3 regions of the Paenibacillus macerans genome follow, and region 2 is predicted to be linked to each of the others. Evidence: riboswitches for the same ligand, from Rfam matches in the RefSeq annotation. Region 2 holds a riboswitch; each other region holds the start of a gene.
The links. Region 2 has a riboswitch for cyclic di-AMP ahead of DYE26_RS19350 (APC family permease). Riboswitches for the same ligand answer to the same signal wherever they lie in the genome.
Positions count from the first base shown of each region.

Region 1: another riboswitch for cyclic di-AMP. It lies ahead of DYE26_RS29845 (TrkH family potassium uptake protein); the one in region 2 lies ahead of DYE26_RS19350 (APC family permease).
Region 3: another riboswitch for cyclic di-AMP. It lies ahead of DYE26_RS22550 (C40 family peptidase); the one in region 2 lies ahead of DYE26_RS19350 (APC family permease).

Region 1 is NZ_UGSI01000002.1:1,468,151-1,473,599, forward strand. It holds gene DYE26_RS29840 (CPBP family intramembrane glutamic endopeptidase) at 446-2,194, opposite strand; cyclic di-AMP (ydaO/yuaA leader) riboswitch at 2,478-2,647, shown strand; gene DYE26_RS29845 (TrkH family potassium uptake protein) at 2,714-4,057, shown strand; gene DYE26_RS29850 (potassium channel family protein) at 4,081-4,743, shown strand; gene DYE26_RS29855 (cation:proton antiporter) at 4,805-5,449, shown strand, end outside.
Region 2 is NZ_UGSI01000001.1:4,311,328-4,316,776, forward strand. It holds gene DYE26_RS19345 (lytic polysaccharide monooxygenase) at 346-1,209, shown strand; gene DYE26_RS19350 (APC family permease) at 1,262-3,088, opposite strand; cyclic di-AMP (ydaO/yuaA leader) riboswitch at 3,242-3,421, opposite strand; gene DYE26_RS19355 (branched-chain amino acid transporter permease) at 3,599-3,931, opposite strand; gene azlC (azaleucine resistance protein AzlC) at 3,928-4,641, opposite strand; gene DYE26_RS19365 (aminotransferase-like domain-containing protein) at 4,753-5,449, shown strand, end outside.
Region 3 is NZ_UGSI01000001.1:5,063,657-5,069,105, forward strand. It holds gene DYE26_RS22540 (hypothetical protein) at 1-299, shown strand, start outside; cyclic di-AMP (ydaO/yuaA leader) riboswitch at 521-657, shown strand; gene DYE26_RS22545 (C40 family peptidase) at 661-1,131, shown strand; cyclic di-AMP (ydaO/yuaA leader) riboswitch at 1,378-1,519, shown strand; gene DYE26_RS22550 (C40 family peptidase) at 1,524-2,006, shown strand; gene DYE26_RS22555 (GNAT family N-acetyltransferase) at 2,247-2,750, shown strand; gene DYE26_RS22560 (c-type cytochrome) at 2,910-3,269, shown strand; gene DYE26_RS22565 (4a-hydroxytetrahydrobiopterin dehydratase) at 3,345-3,644, opposite strand; gene DYE26_RS22570 (hypothetical protein) at 3,821-4,114, opposite strand; gene motA (flagellar motor stator protein MotA) at 4,304-5,107, shown strand; gene motB (flagellar motor protein MotB) at 5,085-5,449, shown strand, end outside.

The DNA.
Region 1 (5,449 bases), on a different contig from region 2:
ATAGGGATCCAAAGTCACTGGCGGCGTTGCATTAACTTTTGCTCAAGCTTTCCCGTAAAAGCTATCCGAAATCTAACGGTTGCAGCAGCGGCTATTTGCCGAAAAAAGACCTTTTCTAAATTCTAACGGTTATGAGCGCCGTTATTTGCCTGAATCCAAGCAGAAATTACCGGTTTTCAGCGAAATAAGCTCCATGGCAACCGTTACAATTTGAAATCAACGGGATTGGAACAAATAGCGCTTGTGGCAACCGTTAGAATATTGGTTTGCCCAGAAAAGGTAACTTTCCACAGATTTAAATGCAGCGCTAGTGCCAATTGCCGCTATTTTGCGGAAACAAATGCAACGCTCACTCCTCTCTGCTCCTTAAACCAAAAAACCGTCGAAGCAAAAATTGCTTCGACGGTTTTTTGCGTTCTGCAGGGTCAACCCTCTTCACAGCCGCCTAAGGCTGCTGCAGCAGCTGCGGAGATTGCGGGGGCTCCGGCTGCTGCGGCTGCAGCGGCGGTGGACCCTGCGGCGGACCCTGCCGCTCCTTGCCCGGCGGGTTGAACAGATAGATGACGTAAGCGACGATCGCCGGCAGGGCGATGTAGACCAGACCGGCGGCGATGTTCACCGCTCCGCCCATAAACATCAGGCTCAGCGCCATAAGGATGCTGTCAAAGATCACGTGCGAGAAAACGACGGTCGGAAAGCCGTAGCGCAGGAAAATGAAGCTGAACAGCAGTCCGATAAAGGTCAACTCGATCGGCCGTGAAATGACCGGATAGATCGGATACAGCGTATGGCCGAAAGCCCAGATCAAGGTCGTCAAAAGACTGGCGATGAACGTGCTGCGGAACAGCTTTTTCAGCATCGGAATGCCGAACAGCCGGTAAACGGCTTCCTCGCCGATCCCGGCCACCCAGGCGAGCAGCGGGAACAGGAGCGGGTAGACCATGTTGTACGGCGATTGTGTCGCATCGGTCGTCGACCAGGTATGAATCGTTCTTTCCAGAATGAAGAAGACAACCGACTGCACCCCGAGCAAAATTAAAGCCCACGCATAACCGTCGGCCACCGCGGTCAGCACATGGCGGCCGTAACCTTCCTCCCTGGACCGCGCCCACAGATTGATGCCGTTTTTCCGCCACAGTCCGTCCCCGCCGACGAGCGAGAAATATACCGAGGCGGCAAGAATCAGGGTGACGAGTCCTTGAATCACGAACCCTACCGTCAGCACGATCGGATCGAGCCCGTCCTTTTCAAACACAGGCAGCATGTTGACCGTCCCGATGACGGACAAGACGAAGTAGGCGCCGGCCAGAAAAATCCCGCGTTTAAAAGTGGTATGCGCCCGCGTCAGCGCGCTGTATACGATGGCCAGGATGCCGAGCACAAATGTGAACAGGGCGTATCCGGCAAAGGTAAGCCAGTTGGCCAGCCGCGTCTGCCCGGCGACGTAATCGGCATGCGACTCAGGAACGGAGAAGTAGCTTTCGAATGACGATACGGCGCCGTATTCGTAGCGGATATCGATCGTCGCTTGCGACTCCCCGAGCTCATCCCCCTTGATGCGATAGAGCAGACCGACATCGCCCTCGCCCGACACGCGCTCAAGGCGGGCTGGGTCAAAGCCGAACGCGGCCAGATAAGGCGCGGCCAGCCGCTCCTTCTCCTCCAGCGTCAAATCGCCCTCCCAGGTGCGCAGCGAGTCTGGCGTTTCGGTACCGTAGTCCAGCATCATCTGCTTTTTCGCATTGCTCGAGGAAACGATTTCCTCGAACCCGACCACTTTGCCGGTGGTCATGTGAACGTCGACGGTCAAAGCGCTAAACACATCGTTTGGTTCGTTGAAACGGACGCGAAATACGTCGTACGGAAATTGCTTGTCATACGTCTTCAGGAAAGGGGCGAGCAAATCCGCCTTCGTTAAATAACCGTACAGATCGGAGCGCGATTCATAGGTAACGAGCGCTTTTTCGGGATGACCGGCCAACTCGATGTTCAGCACCGACTTTGCAAATTCGATAGCTTTCGTTCTGGCCTGCGATTTGGCGATGACGTCATCCGACTGTTCCATCTGCAGCGTGTCGGAAGCGGTTGTCGGAAAAATCTGGACGATGAAGAAAATGACCAACCCGATCAGGGCCATCAGCCAAAGCGTTTTTGTCTTCAGCCTGCGGCTGGACGGTTTCATAGGTGAAAACATTACAAAACTCCTTTAAAATTTTTTGTTCTCAAGTATGATTTTGCGCGAAGTACATCACAGTAAAGATAACATAGTGGAATTTCCAACGCCAGTTGAAGGCAAAAATGATGAAAAGATGCAATAATCCCGTTATACCCTAGCATGGCTCAGATTGGACGGCAAGAAGATCGGGGATTTGCCGTTTCCAGCCCTTTTTCACTGTTTTTAATCAAAATGAACCTTTGTAGTGGAAGCCAATAAGGATTATAATCCATTTGACGAAAACGGAATGAAAACAATTGAAAAAATATTAAGGCCTAATTTCGATTTCGAAAACGGGGGAACCGATTTTTTTGGGGTGAATTTCGCGCGATTGTGGCGGCAGCCGGTATGGCTGCCTTGGTCGGGCGATTAGGGCAACTGTGCATGCCCGAATCCGTCAGCTAACCTCGTAGGCCTCCTGCAACAGGAACCAAACACCGAAAGGCATTGGATTTCCAGTGCTTTTTTCTTTTGTTCTTTTTTCACGACAACAATGGGGTGAATGAATTGTCTTTCAAAAAAATCAGCTTTTCCCCGCCGCAAATTTTGGTGTTGGGTTTTGCGCTCATCATTTTGCTGGGATCGCTGCTGCTGATGCTGCCGATTTCCAGTGCGGCCGGGGAGACGCTGCCGTTCGTCGACGCGCTGTTTACGGCGACTTCGGCGACATGCGTAACGGGACTGGTCGTCGTCGACACCGGGACCTATTTTTCCACGTTTGGCCAAATCGTAATCATGCTGCTGATTCAGGTCGGCGGACTTGGGTTCATGACCATGGCCACCTTGTTTTCGCTCGTGTTGAAACGGAAAATCTCGCTGAAGGACCGGCTGATCCTGCAGGAGGCGATGAACCAGAACACGATGGAGGGGATCGTCCGGCTGATCCGCAAGGTGCTGCTGTATTCGCTGGTCATTGAATCCTGCGCGGCGCTGCTGTTCGCGATTCGCTGGGCGTTTGACATGCCGCTGGGCCGGGCGCTGTACTTCGGCGTTTTTCACGCGGTATCCATGTTCAACAACGCCGGGTTTGACCTGTTTGGCGAATACCGGAGCTTGACGTTGTACGTGGCCGATCCGCTCGTCAACTTCGTGGCGATGTTTCTCATCGTGTCCGGGGGCATCGGGTTTATCGTGCTGTCGGACATCATTGATTTCCGGCGCCGCCGCAAGCTGTCGCTGCATTCCAAGGTGGTGCTGTCGATGACGTCGGCGCTGATCGTGGTCGGGGCCCTGGTCATATTTATATTCGAATTCACCAATCCGCGGACGCTAGCCCCGCTCGGCTGGGGCGGGAAATTTTGGGCCGCGCTGTTCCAGTCGGTGACGCCGCGGACGGCCGGGGCCAACACGGTCGATATCGGCGAGCTGCGGCAGGCTTCGCAATTTTTTATGATCATCCTGATGTTTATCGGGGCTTCGCCCAGCTCGACCGGCGGCGGGATCAAAACGACGACCTTCACCATTCTCGTCGGCGCGGTCATCTCCATGATCCGCGGACAGTCGGACCTCGTCCTGTTCCGCTACCGGATGGCCCAGGAACGTATTTTCAAAGCGGTCACCATCACGATGCTCGCTTTATTTCTTGTGGTGGCCGTCGCCATGGTGCTGTCCACGACCGAGGACGCCAGCTTCCTGAGCATTCTGTTCGAGACGACCTCCGCGTTCGGCACCGTCGGGCTTACGATGGGGCTTACCGGGAAACTAACGGTAATCGGCAAAATCCTCATCAGCTTTACGATGTTCGCCGGAAGACTCGGGCCGCTTACGCTAGCTTATGCGCTTGGACCGAAGAAAGGCAAGGAATTGTACCGCCATCCGGAAGGCAAAATGATTATAGGATAAGATAAGGGGACTTGAGATTAAACATGAAAATGCAGCAGTTTGTAGTCATCGGACTGGGCCGGTTCGGCTCCAGCCTGGCTCTGGAGTTGATGGACCTCGGGTATGAGGTGCTCGGGATCGACCGGGACGAAGAGGTGGTAAACGAATTGAGCGACCAGCTGACGCATGCCGTCGTGGCGGACGCCACGGACGAGGAAGTGCTGAAATCGCTGGGCGTCCGCAACTTCGACTGCGGGATCGTCGCGATCGGTAACGATATTCAGATGAGTATTTTGGCGGCGATTTTGCTCAAGGACTTGGGGATCAAAACCGTGGTCGCCAAGGCGCTCTCCGTCTTGCACGGCCGCGCGCTGCAAAAGCTTGGCGTGGACCGGGTTATTTTTCCGGAACGGGATATGGGCGTCCGCGTGGCGCATCAGCTCGTGACTCCAAATCTGCTGGATTACATCGAATTGTCCAAGGAATACAGCATCGTGGAAATGAACGTTCCCGCTTGCCTTGACCGGAAAAACCTGGGCGACATTAACCCGCGCGCCCGTTTCGGCTGCAGCATCGTGGCCATTCATCGCGACGGAAGCATCCTGGTGGCGCCTACCGCCATGGATCAGCTGCAAGAAGGGGACATTATGGTCATCATCGGATCGAAGAAAAATATCGAAGAGTTCGAGGAAGTCATTAACGAGTAATTATTATCGGGTTATTAAGAAAAAAGAGTTGGTTCACTTTGGATGGTTGGGATGTGGCGGAATGGAATCGGCTGTAACCGAAGCGATACATCATTTTCTGATCTTAATTTTATTCGTTATCAGCGTTGGCGTAGTATCGGGCAAACTGGCGGCATGGCTAAGGCTGCCGGATGTGGCGGTGTTCATCGCCGTCGGGATGCTGCTCGGTCCGGGGCTTGGGCTGATTCATGAACAAAGCGGATCGCTGATCAATCAATTGATATTAACGGTCGGGTCGGCGCTGATTTTGTTTGACGGCGGGCGGAATTTGCGGCTGAGCGGGCTTCGCAACGTATGGATTACGTTATCGCTGCTCAGCGTACCGGGCGTGGTGATTTCGACGATCGTCATGGGCGTGGGTGTTCATTACTTGTTCGGCGTTGATTGGATTTTTGCTTTTTTGGCCGCGGCGGTCATCGCCTCCACCGATCCGGCTTCGATCATTCCGGTATTCAAGCAGGTAAAAATCAAGGAGCGGGTCCGCGAGACGGTGGAGAGCGAATCGGCGTTTAACGACGCTACCGGCTCGATCTTGACGTTTTCGCTGCTGGCCGCGGTGGCCGGCGGCGGGGCGCTGGACGTTGGCGCCATGTCCTGGGAGTTTGTCAAAACCGCGCTCGGCGGAATTCTTGCCGGACTGATTATCTCGGGCATACTGACTTATTTG
Region 2 (5,449 bases):
CATATTCAAACGGATACTATAGTTCTACTGGTACAACAAATTATTCAAAACTTCGACATATATGTAAATATTATTACCTAATATATATTATAATCTCATTGACAATTATGGGGTCATAATATAGTATGTAGTAAATAAATCCAATATATGGATTATTTATCGTTTGGGGATCAATTTCCATAAGAATGGACAGGCTTCTTTGGAATTGATTCATAAAAAGTTCATTGAAGGGAGGGATCTGCAGGCTCCGATTACCCGCGTCTCAAGTCAGTGAAAGCGTTGTCAAAATTGAGCTTGGAAAGCTCGCGGAAAATTCTATTAAAAAATGCAAGGAGGAGTAGAATCATGACAGCCCGGACTTTTGTGTATCGTCATAAGTCATTGATGAAATGGTTTGTTGCTTCGGCGGGTACCCTGTTTCTGATGCTGGCGGGTTCGTTTGTGTTTGCGGACAGCGCTTCCGCGCACGGATATTTGACGGACAGCCGCGCCCATCTATGTTCCATTGGCCAAAACTCCGATTGCGGGCCGGTGAAATGGGAGCCTTTCAGTGTTGAGGGCCGGGGAGATTTCCCTGAATTCGGTGTCCCTGACGGCCAGATCGCCAGCGGCGGGAAGTTTTTTGAACTCGACGAGCAAACGGCCGATCGCTGGACCAAGGTAGATATGGTAGGCGGAGAGCATACGTTCCATTGGAAGCTTACAGCCAATCACAGCACGAATACATGGGATTATTATATTACGAAAAAAGACTGGGACCCCGATTCCCCTTTAAAACGGGCGGATCTTGAGTTGTTCTGCCGCTATATCGATGACGGCGCGATTCCGCCAATCGACGTTTATAACGATTGCTTTGTGCCGAACGACCGGGAAGGCTACCACGTCATCGTGGCCGTTTGGGATATCGCCGATACCCCAAATGCCTTCTATCAGGTGATGGATGTGAACCTCAGCATCAATCCGTCGGCGCCCACCACGCCCGAGCCCGGTTTCCCGGGAGACCCTAACCGTTTCGGAAAGTACCTCATCTGGAATCCGATCAGGGTCTATAACGAAGGTGAAATCGTTGTGCATAACGGGCAATTCTGGCAAGCCCTGTGGTGGACACGAGGACAGGAACCGGGAACAACCGGAGAATGGGGTCCGTGGAAGCTGATCGGCGACGTGCCGCCCGACGAGGAAAGCAGCGCGGGATCGGACAGCGTGTAAGAGCGCATCCTGCAAGAGCCAGAGGGGAACTCCCTCTGGCTCTTTGATTCGGTTATTTTTTCAAATGATACGGAACCGTGGCGACGATGACATCTCTCCGGTAAAGCAGATGCGCGCGAATCAACAGGCTCGATTGGTTGTGCAGGATATTGTGCCATCCTTTTTTCGGAATAAATTGCGGGATGACCACAGTCACCTGATAATTTGCTTCGTGCGCCTTTTTTTGCACCGTATCCACGAACTTAATCAACGGGTGAATTATGCTTCGATACGGAGAGTACAATGTCACCAATCTAACGTCCGGCTGCCATTTTTTCCACTTCTCTTCAAACACCGCTTCGTCCGCTTTCTCAAAAGGGACGTGCACCGCAATGATTTGATACGGGAGCAGGGACTTGGCATAGTTCAGCGAATTCTCCACCACGCGCGTGATTCCTGCAACGGGTACGATCACCACGTTTCCTTCGATCGGTATAGCCCGCTCGCAAGTTGAAATTCTCAACTGCTCCGCAATCGCTTCGTAGTGCTTATGAATCCGATAAAAGGAGTAAATAATTAAAGGTAAAAAGATAAGGACCGGCCAGACATTATGGAACTTGGTGATGAAAAACACCACGCTGACCAACAGACTGATCAAGGCCCCGATGGTATTGGCCAAAAATTTCTTGATCCAACCTGGAGGTTTTTCCCGTAACCACTTTACCATCATGCCTGACTGGGACAGTGTAAAAGGAATAAACACGCCGATCGCATAAAGCGGAATTAAAAGTTCGGTTTTCCCTTCAAAAACGATAATCAGCAAAATCGAAAACAGCCCCAGGAAAATAATGCCATTTGAATATCCCAGCCGGTCTCCGCGAACCGTAAACGCTCTTGGGATGAACTTGTCTTTGGCCAAATTAACGGCAAGCAACGGAAAGGCGGAATATCCGGTGTTGGCAGCCAGAATAAGAATCAAAGCCGTCGTTCCCTGAATGAAGAAATACATGATATTTCTTCCGAAAGTGTGTTCCGCGATTTGGGAAAGCACGGTAACCTCCGCGAGAGGGCCTATGCCATAATAATAAGCCAGAAACACAATTCCCGTGAACAATACAGCCAATATGCCCCCCATGGCCAGCAAGGTTTTTGCCGCATTGCGCGGAGCCGGCTCTTTAAAGTTGGGGATGGCGTTTGAGATCGCTTCTACCCCTGTCAAAGCGGAACATCCGGAAGCAAAGGCACGAAGCAGCAAGAATAAACTAATTCCAGCCACTGGAGAACCAAGCGGAGCGTGTAACTCCGGCAAAATTTGGCCGGTCATAATTTTATAAAGGCCGGAACAAATCAAAATCACCAGGGCCAGAACAAATAAATAAACGGGAAAGGCAAAAATCGTAGCCGATTCGGTGACACCACGCAAATTGAGAATGGTAATTAACAATACAAAACCTACGGCTATGGGCACCGTGTATGGATGAAGGCCCGGAAAAGCCGAAGTAATGGCGTCCGTACCGGCCGAAACGCTTACCGCAACGGTCAAGATATAGTCAACAAGTAATGAACCGCCGGCAATCAGTCCGGGAATTACACCCAGGTTTTGCTTGGAAACCACATAAGCCCCACCGCCATGAGGATAAGCAAAAATAATTTGCCGGTAAGACAAAATAAGCGCCACCAGCAAAACCAAAACACCGGCAGCAATGGGAATCGAATACCAATAGGCTACCGCTCCCACGACCATTAAAACAAGCAGGATCTGTTCCGGCCCGTAAGCCACCGATGACAAGGCATCGGAAGAAAGGATGGCCAGCGCTTTGGTCTTGCTTAGTTTCTGTTCGCCCAGTTCCGTTGATTTTAACGGCCGTCCAATAAGAAATCGCTTTATATAAGAAAGCACAGGGGGTCACCGCCTAAATTACGTTGTTTTTTTATATTGCTCGGCAGAAATAAGTATTATTTCAAATACAAACTGAAGATTAAGGGCAAATAGGCCAATTCGAGGCAATAAAAAAACACAGGGGCCCCTGTGCTAAACTTCACAAGTCATACAACCCACTCCTGACTACGCTTACGAGGTTAGCTGTCGGATTCGGGCGGCAAGAGTCGCCCTACCTGGCGGATCGCTGGATCAACTGCCAAGATTCACCCCAAAAGAGAAACTCACCTGAAAGGCAGGTAAGTTTTTAACGGGTCCCCCGTTTTCCTTAAGGAAATTCAGCGATAATGAATTGATTTATTCTTAGTGGAAACAAAATAAATCATACGTTCAGTGTAAAAGTTTGTAAAGCAGGAGTAAGGAAGGTGAACTGCCGGAATCATACAAAAGATCATATGTTAATCGCTTACAATTCAAAAATGCTCTCCAAATCAACGTTTATTAATGACTGACGCTATTTTTTTAAACATTTTAAAAAACAAATTGAACCAACAGCATATAGACCAGGGTACCCGTTAGGATCGATAACAGCATATTCCTTTTCCAAAAATGCAAGAAAGCAACAATGGCCATCGAAATCAATTCTGGCGCTCCATGGTTGCCGGATATAAAATTCACGTCTTTGATACTGTAGACAACCAATAATCCTAAAGCCGCCGCGGGCAGCACTTTCCCGAGATATTGCACATAACGCGGAGCGGGCCGGCCCGGAGGGAAAATCATAAAGGGAATAAATCTGGTCAGCATGGTTCCCAAAACGACTATTCCAATAGTAATCACTTGTTCCAATAAAGTCATTGTCATGTAGTTTCACCCGTTTTCTTTTCCAGTGGCCTCCGCATCAAAGTAAGCACGCAGAGGATCAAAATCATGGAAGGTATGATAAAGTTGTCCCCGTTAAAAATAAAGAGGCATAACACAGATAGCCCCAACCCCAGTAACGCGCTGTGATGTGTTGTTTCTTTCAGCCATTGTTCGATGAAGATGACCACAAATAAAGCCGTCATCACAAACTCAAGTCCTTCCATGTTTATTTGAACTAGTGACCCAAACAGTCCCCCAATGGTAGCGCCAAGCACCCAATAGATGTGATTAAGCAAGGTAACGAAGAACATGTACCACCCTTTATTCACCCCTTGCGGTATTTGGGCGGTGTAATTAATGGAGAACGTTTCATCACACATGCCAAAAATCAGATAGATCTTTTTTAACCCGCTCCCTTTAAATTTTTCAAGCATAGATATCCCGTAAAAAAGATGGCGCGCGTTAACCATTAAAGCGAGGAAAAAAGCGCCTAATGGGTTAAAAGCGCCCAGCAGCAGATGGACAGCGACAAATTCCATCGACCCGGCAAAAATAAGCAGGCTCATCAGGAAAGCATACCCTGCCCCAAATCCCGATATGTTCATAAAGATGCCGTAGGCAATCCCCAAGAATAAAAAGCCTGCCAAAATGGGGATCGTAGCAGGAAAGGCGGCACGAAACGCCAATTGAAGTTCGCTTCTGTTAGTCATGATTTACTTGCATCTCCTCGTACGATTACTTATCCATGCCATTTTAGCAGTGCAAATCCATACAATCAACGATATAATTGTATGGATTACAATTTTGTGAGGTGTGCAAATATGCCGATCAATTCCTTCACCGATTACCCCATGTCATGGAAACCCGATAGAGACGCTTTGAAACGTCCACTCTATCGTTCGCTCGCCCTACTGCTGGAACATGACATCACAAACGGATTTTTAGCCCCGGGTACAAAACTGCCACCGCAAAGGGAGTTGGCCGATTTTTTGGACATAAATTTTACGACCATAACACGTGCCTACAAACTATGCGAACTCAAAGGCCTAATATATGCGGTAACAGGCAGCGGCACATTCGTTTCAGCCAACGCGGCACGCTCCATTACTATTTCGAAAGACAAAATTTCAAATGAAATCATCGATCTTGGTTTTGTCGCCTCATTTGAGCAAAGCAACAATATTGTCGCTGAAGCAGCTAAGAAGGTGACGGAGAAAGGTTATTTGGAACAGCTCTTGAATTACAATGACCCTACAGGCATCCCCCATCAAAAAGCAGCGGCGCTAAACTGGATGGCGGATTTTGGGATCCATGCGGACAAAGACAATATGGCGATCGCTTCCGGGGCGCTAAATGCATTGGCGATCACGTTATTAGCTCTGTTCGAACCAGGCAACCGGATCGCGGTCGATATGTATACATTCTCTAATTTTATCGAGATTTCGAAATTGTACCGTATTAAATTGGTCCCGATTCCCGGTGACGAACATGGCATGCTGCCGGGCGAGCTTGACAATC
Region 3 (5,449 bases), 750 kb from region 2:
ACGGCTGGCTGGTGAGACAATGCATTCTCTACGTACAATTTGGGTACTTGTTCAAATCAAGCGTCTGGGGTTCCCTCCTCGTCTGCTTCCGGCACCTTCTTCAGGGCATCGGGATCTCCTGCATACTGGGCGCATTCGGGCTGGGCGTGTTCCTGCTGTTCGGAACGGTCTCCTGGATCTGGACCGGAATGCTGGCGCTGATCCTCCAGCAAACCTATCCTCTCTGTCGCAGCGCTTTTAAAATTTGGCAGGTCACCTCGCAATATCGCCTCTGGCAGACAAAAACCGAGAAAAGTTAAAATTTTTTCATCTCTCTGAAACCTTTACGGCACAAGGCCTCCGCGACTTTGCGAAGGCCTTGTGTCAGGTTTTCCCCTCTTAGTCTCGCGAATTAACCATTGCCAAATGATCCCTGTCTTTGTTAAAATAACAGCAACACAATTTCAGTAACAGTTTTGTAATTATTTTTGTCATCTTTGGCAGGAAAATAGCAAGTTACGTCGAATAAGTCTTATCAGGTGAGAAATCAAAGCCGAATTCCCTGCGCCGGGGAAACGGGGGAACCACTTTGGGTGAATTGATCTCGTAAGCGAGGGATCATAGGGAACCTTCAACCGAATCCTTAAGCTAACCTCGTAGGCATTGGAAGGAGCATAATTCTTGAAAAAGCGTTTGACCGTAACAGCAGTAAGTTTTGCATTGCTTTTCACGATCGGAACCGGCAGCGTTTTCGCGGATTCCAAACTGGACAGCGCCATTGAAGAAGGCCTCGGATCTCCTTACTCCGCAGGCGGAACAACAACGTCCGGTTTTGATTGCTCCGGATTTACGATGTATGTATTTAACAAGCTCGGCATCGATCTTCCTCATCAATCGGGCTCCCAATTTGAGATGGGAACAAGCGTTTCCAAGGATGAATTAATCGCAGGCGATCTGGTGTTCTTCAACACTTCCGGCGATGGCATATCTCATGTTGGTATTTATGTCGGCGACGGCAAATTTGCGCATGCCTCTTCTTCCAAAGGAGTTGTCATCAGCAAACTGAGCGAAAGTTACTACGAGAAGCGGTATGTTGGAGCTAAGCGCATTATGAGCTCCGAGAAATTTGAAGCTGTGACAGCCGAACAGTAGTCGCAATCCATAACGAATTCGACAAACCCGCAGGGATGATTGGGATACCACGTCTCCTGCGGGTTTTTCCTGTCTACGGATGATCCCCCTTAGGAATCAATACCCAGATCACTCCGCTCCTCACACAGGCCAAAAGCATCCTTTTTGCCGGGAAACTTGCCAATGTTGGCCCACTTTGGTAAAATGACCAACAGAAATAGTAACAACTTTGTAATTTTTGTTGTGACGTCGTTTTTGGGTGCATACTACATGAAACTGCCGAATTCCCCGCACCCGGGAAACGGGGGAACCACATCAGTCAGGGTGAATTGATCCCGCTTCAAAGGGATCATAGGGAGCCTTCAACCGAATCCTTAAGCTAACCTCGCAGGCCTTGGAAGGAGTTAGACATCTTGAGAAAGACTTTAGCAGCAGCGGTAACGAGTTTGGCTCTATGTTTCAGTCTGGGAACGGGAAGCGCCTTTGCGGACGAGCAGGAAACGTCGCTCTCCAACATCGTCAATTCCGTGTACGGCACGCCTTACAAATACGGCGGCACCAGTACGGCCGGATTTGATTGCTCCGGGTTTACGCGGTATGTGTTCGAACAAATGGGCGTTACGCTTCCTCGCGTATCCACGGCCCAATACAAGGTAGGAACTCCGGTATCAAAAAGCAAGCTGCAAGCCGGCGATCTTGTCTTCTTTAACACCCTGGGTGGCGGAAAAGTATCGCATGTGGGCGTCTACGTTGGCGACGGAGAATTTGCCCATGCCTCTTCATCCAAAGGAATCCGGATCGACAAATTGAGCAGCAGTTATTACCAGAACCGCTTCGTTGGCGCGAAGCGGGTGCTCAGCAAATACGGTTATTCCGTATACGCCGCGGAATCCTGAACCTCCGCCGGCGCTTAATTTCGCTCCGCATGACCTGTCAGCCGTAAGCTTATCTTCGGAATTGGCTTGCGGTTTTTTTCATCCCTATCTATATAACGAAGCGACACGCCAAAAGGTTACCGATTTTTTGTTGATTTCCATAAATCCACAGGTGTCCGAGAGACGGCAGAACCTTTACAAGTCAAGTAAATCCCGTTAGAGTGAGGGTAATAGGAATGCCGTTTTTAAAGGAGGATCCCAATGGATAAACCGATTGTTCAGTTTCGCATCGTTCCCATGGAAGAGAGCCACGGCGCAGAAATCTGCACCTGGCGGTACGATTCTCCCTATGATGTTTACAGCTGGCTTCCTTGGGAACAAATGAAAGCGCTCGATGTCGAATTCGGCAACCCGGCGATCAGAGCGGAGCAATACGTGTCCGTGCTGGACGAGAACGGAGAACTCGCCGGATTTGCCCAATATTTCCCGTTGGAAAGGGTTACGCGGCTCGGTATCGGTATGAAGCCGGAATTGTGCGGACAAGGGCTCGGCAAACGGTTTGTAACGGCGATCGTCGAGGAGGCGCTGCGGCGGAAACCGGGCCATGAGATCGATTTGGAAGTGCTGACGTGGAACACCCGGGCGATTCGCGCTTATCAAAAGGCCGGCTTCACCATCACGGACCTTTACGACAAAATGACCCCTGGCGGCATCTCCAAGCCTTTTTATTGCATGGTGTATCGAGGGTCTCACCCCTCATCCTAAAAATGCTCCCGATCCATTAGATCGGACTTGCTATGAAGTTTATTACAAACTTTACCGCAATCACGACGGAATTGTTCCTATTTTTGACACAAAGACTATGATCGAGCGGCATGTTCCGTTATAATGGAAAAGGTAGCTTACATAGGAGGGGCGATTGGAATGCAAAAGTGGATCATGAGCGGATTGTTCTTCGTGGCTTGCGCTATGGCCATCGTATTGATGTTCACCCTGCCGAGCCGGGAGCAGGCCGCCAAGGAAGCCAAACCGCAATTGCCTGAAATTACGATGAATGCGGCACAAGCCGAAGCCACCGTAAAAGCAAACTGCATCACCTGCCACGGCGATCAGTTGCAAGGGGGCGCGGGACCGAATCTGCAAAAGATCGGCGCAGAACTGACGGCAGACCAGCTTTACGGCATTATCACCAAAGGCAAAGGCGGAATGATGCCTTCCTTCAAGGATCGGCTCAAGGATGAAGAAATTGCCAACGTCGCGATGTGGCTCGCGGAGAAAAAATAACGGCAAAAATAACGGCACATGAAAAGCACGCCCGCCGGAAACTTGAGCGTTTCCGGCGGGCGTTTTTTGCCTAGCCTAATCCGCGGCGCGCATTTTCTCGAACGCCTCGTTATATTGCTGCGCTTCTTTAATATCCACTGCCGTAATTCCGCCTTCTTCCCATGAAGTCAGCCGAAGAGTCACGGTTTTATAGTCGATCGTAATAAACGGATGATGATTAAACGCTTCCGAAATCGCAGCCACCTCATCCACGAAAGCAATGCCTTTCATAAAATTGGAGAACGTATATTTGCGGAAGATCCATCGTCCTTCCTCAAGTTCCCAGCCTTCCAGCTTTTCCAAATGCGCTTGTACTTCTTGCGGTGTAAACGGCATCATTTATCCTCCCCGTTCTCTTCAAGAACTCCTAGTTATGTAAGCATCCCCTGGCGCATCGGGACCTAAGCTTCCGGCCCCGTCCTCAACTATTTTATTCCACATACAACCTGAACATGCGTAATGCTTCCTGACTAACTATTTTACCACGGAATCCCGTGCCAAACCAAATCTCTCTAGATCAAAGCCACGGAAGTAAGCTCTTCGTCCCCGATCAGAAAATTGATGCGGTGCCCCTCAGGATCATAAATAACGATCGCGCTCCCCACCTCAAGAACGGGTTCCGCTCCTAACGCAAAAAACAGGTCTTCAGCCAGCGCTTCCTGCACTTCGGCCCGCTCCTCGTCCGCCAATCCCGCCCACTCCGACGATTCCATATCAAAGAAAAGGTAGCTATCGGAAATCCGGCCCACCGCTTTTGTCAGGTCGGCCAAAATATATTCATAATCTCTTCCGTGCTTTACTCCCACCGTGATATCCTCCCTTGATAGCCCTGGTATTCAGGCTATGATCTTATTATACCTGAAAAAACCACTTAAAAAAAAAGGGAAAACTGTCGATAAAATAGATAAATCTTTTTTTAGGCAGCAGTAACGTCTTTTCCGCAAGGATGCGGAAAGAAAGAAAGGATTCAATTTAACTCAAGGACGAGGTGTACAATGGAAATTTCATCGATTATCGGACTTATTCTTGGATTCGTTGCGCTCATTGTAGGGATGTTTCTAAAAGGTGCGCCTATTGGAAGCTTGGTCTCCAACCCAGCGGCCTTCGTCATCATATTCGTCGGAACCGCGGCGTCGCTGTTCATGGCCTTCCCTATGGCGGATATGAAAAAGTTTCCCAAGCTGCTTAAATTGATCGTCTCTCAACCGAAGATGATCACCAAAGCTGAATTGATTACGTTGTTTACGGAGTGGGCCACGATTACCCGGCGCGAAGGACTCCTGGCCTTGGAAGCGAAAGTCGAAGAAATCGATGACGACTTCCTGCGCGGAGGCATGCGCATGATCATCGACGGCAACGACCAGGAATTCGTTCAGGACGTGCTTACGGAAGACATTGCGGCTACCGAAGAACGGCATAAAGTCGGGGCGCAGATCTTTGCCCAGGCTGGGATGTATGCGCCGACCCTAGGCGTTCTCGGCGCCGTCGTCGGTCTGATTGCGGCCCTTTCGGATATGAGTGATATCGAAAAATTGTCCCACGCGATTTCCGGCGCTTTTATCGCCACCGTATTTGGTATTTTTACCGGTTATGTGCTGTGGCATCCGATCGCCAATAAATTGAAACGTCTCTCCAAAAAAGAGATGGAAGTGAAATTAATGATGGTGGAGGGACTGCTGTCGATTCAATCCGGCGTATCCACCATCGCCATTCAACAGAAGCTGGCCGTGTTCTTAACCCCTGCCGAACGTGCGGAAATTTTAGAAAAGGGGGTAAATGAAGGTGAGCAAAAAGAATAAACACCAGGATCACGAGGAGCATGCCGACGAAAGCTGGCTGCTTCCTTATTCCGACTTAATGACGCTGCTGCTGGCGCTGTTCATCGTCTTGTTCGGCATGAGTACGATCGACGCCAAGAAATTTGAAGAAATGAGCCAGGCGTTCAATAGTATCCTTACCGGAAGCGTCAGCATTTTGGACCAAACGTCCATGACCGAAAAACAGGATTCGTCCAACGGACTGGACAAGCAGCCGGAATCCTCTTCCATGATCAAGAACAACAGCGAGCTGATGCGCAAGGAACAGGAAAGCCTGGAGGCCCTAAAGCGGCAGCTGGACAATTATATTAAACAAAACGGGCT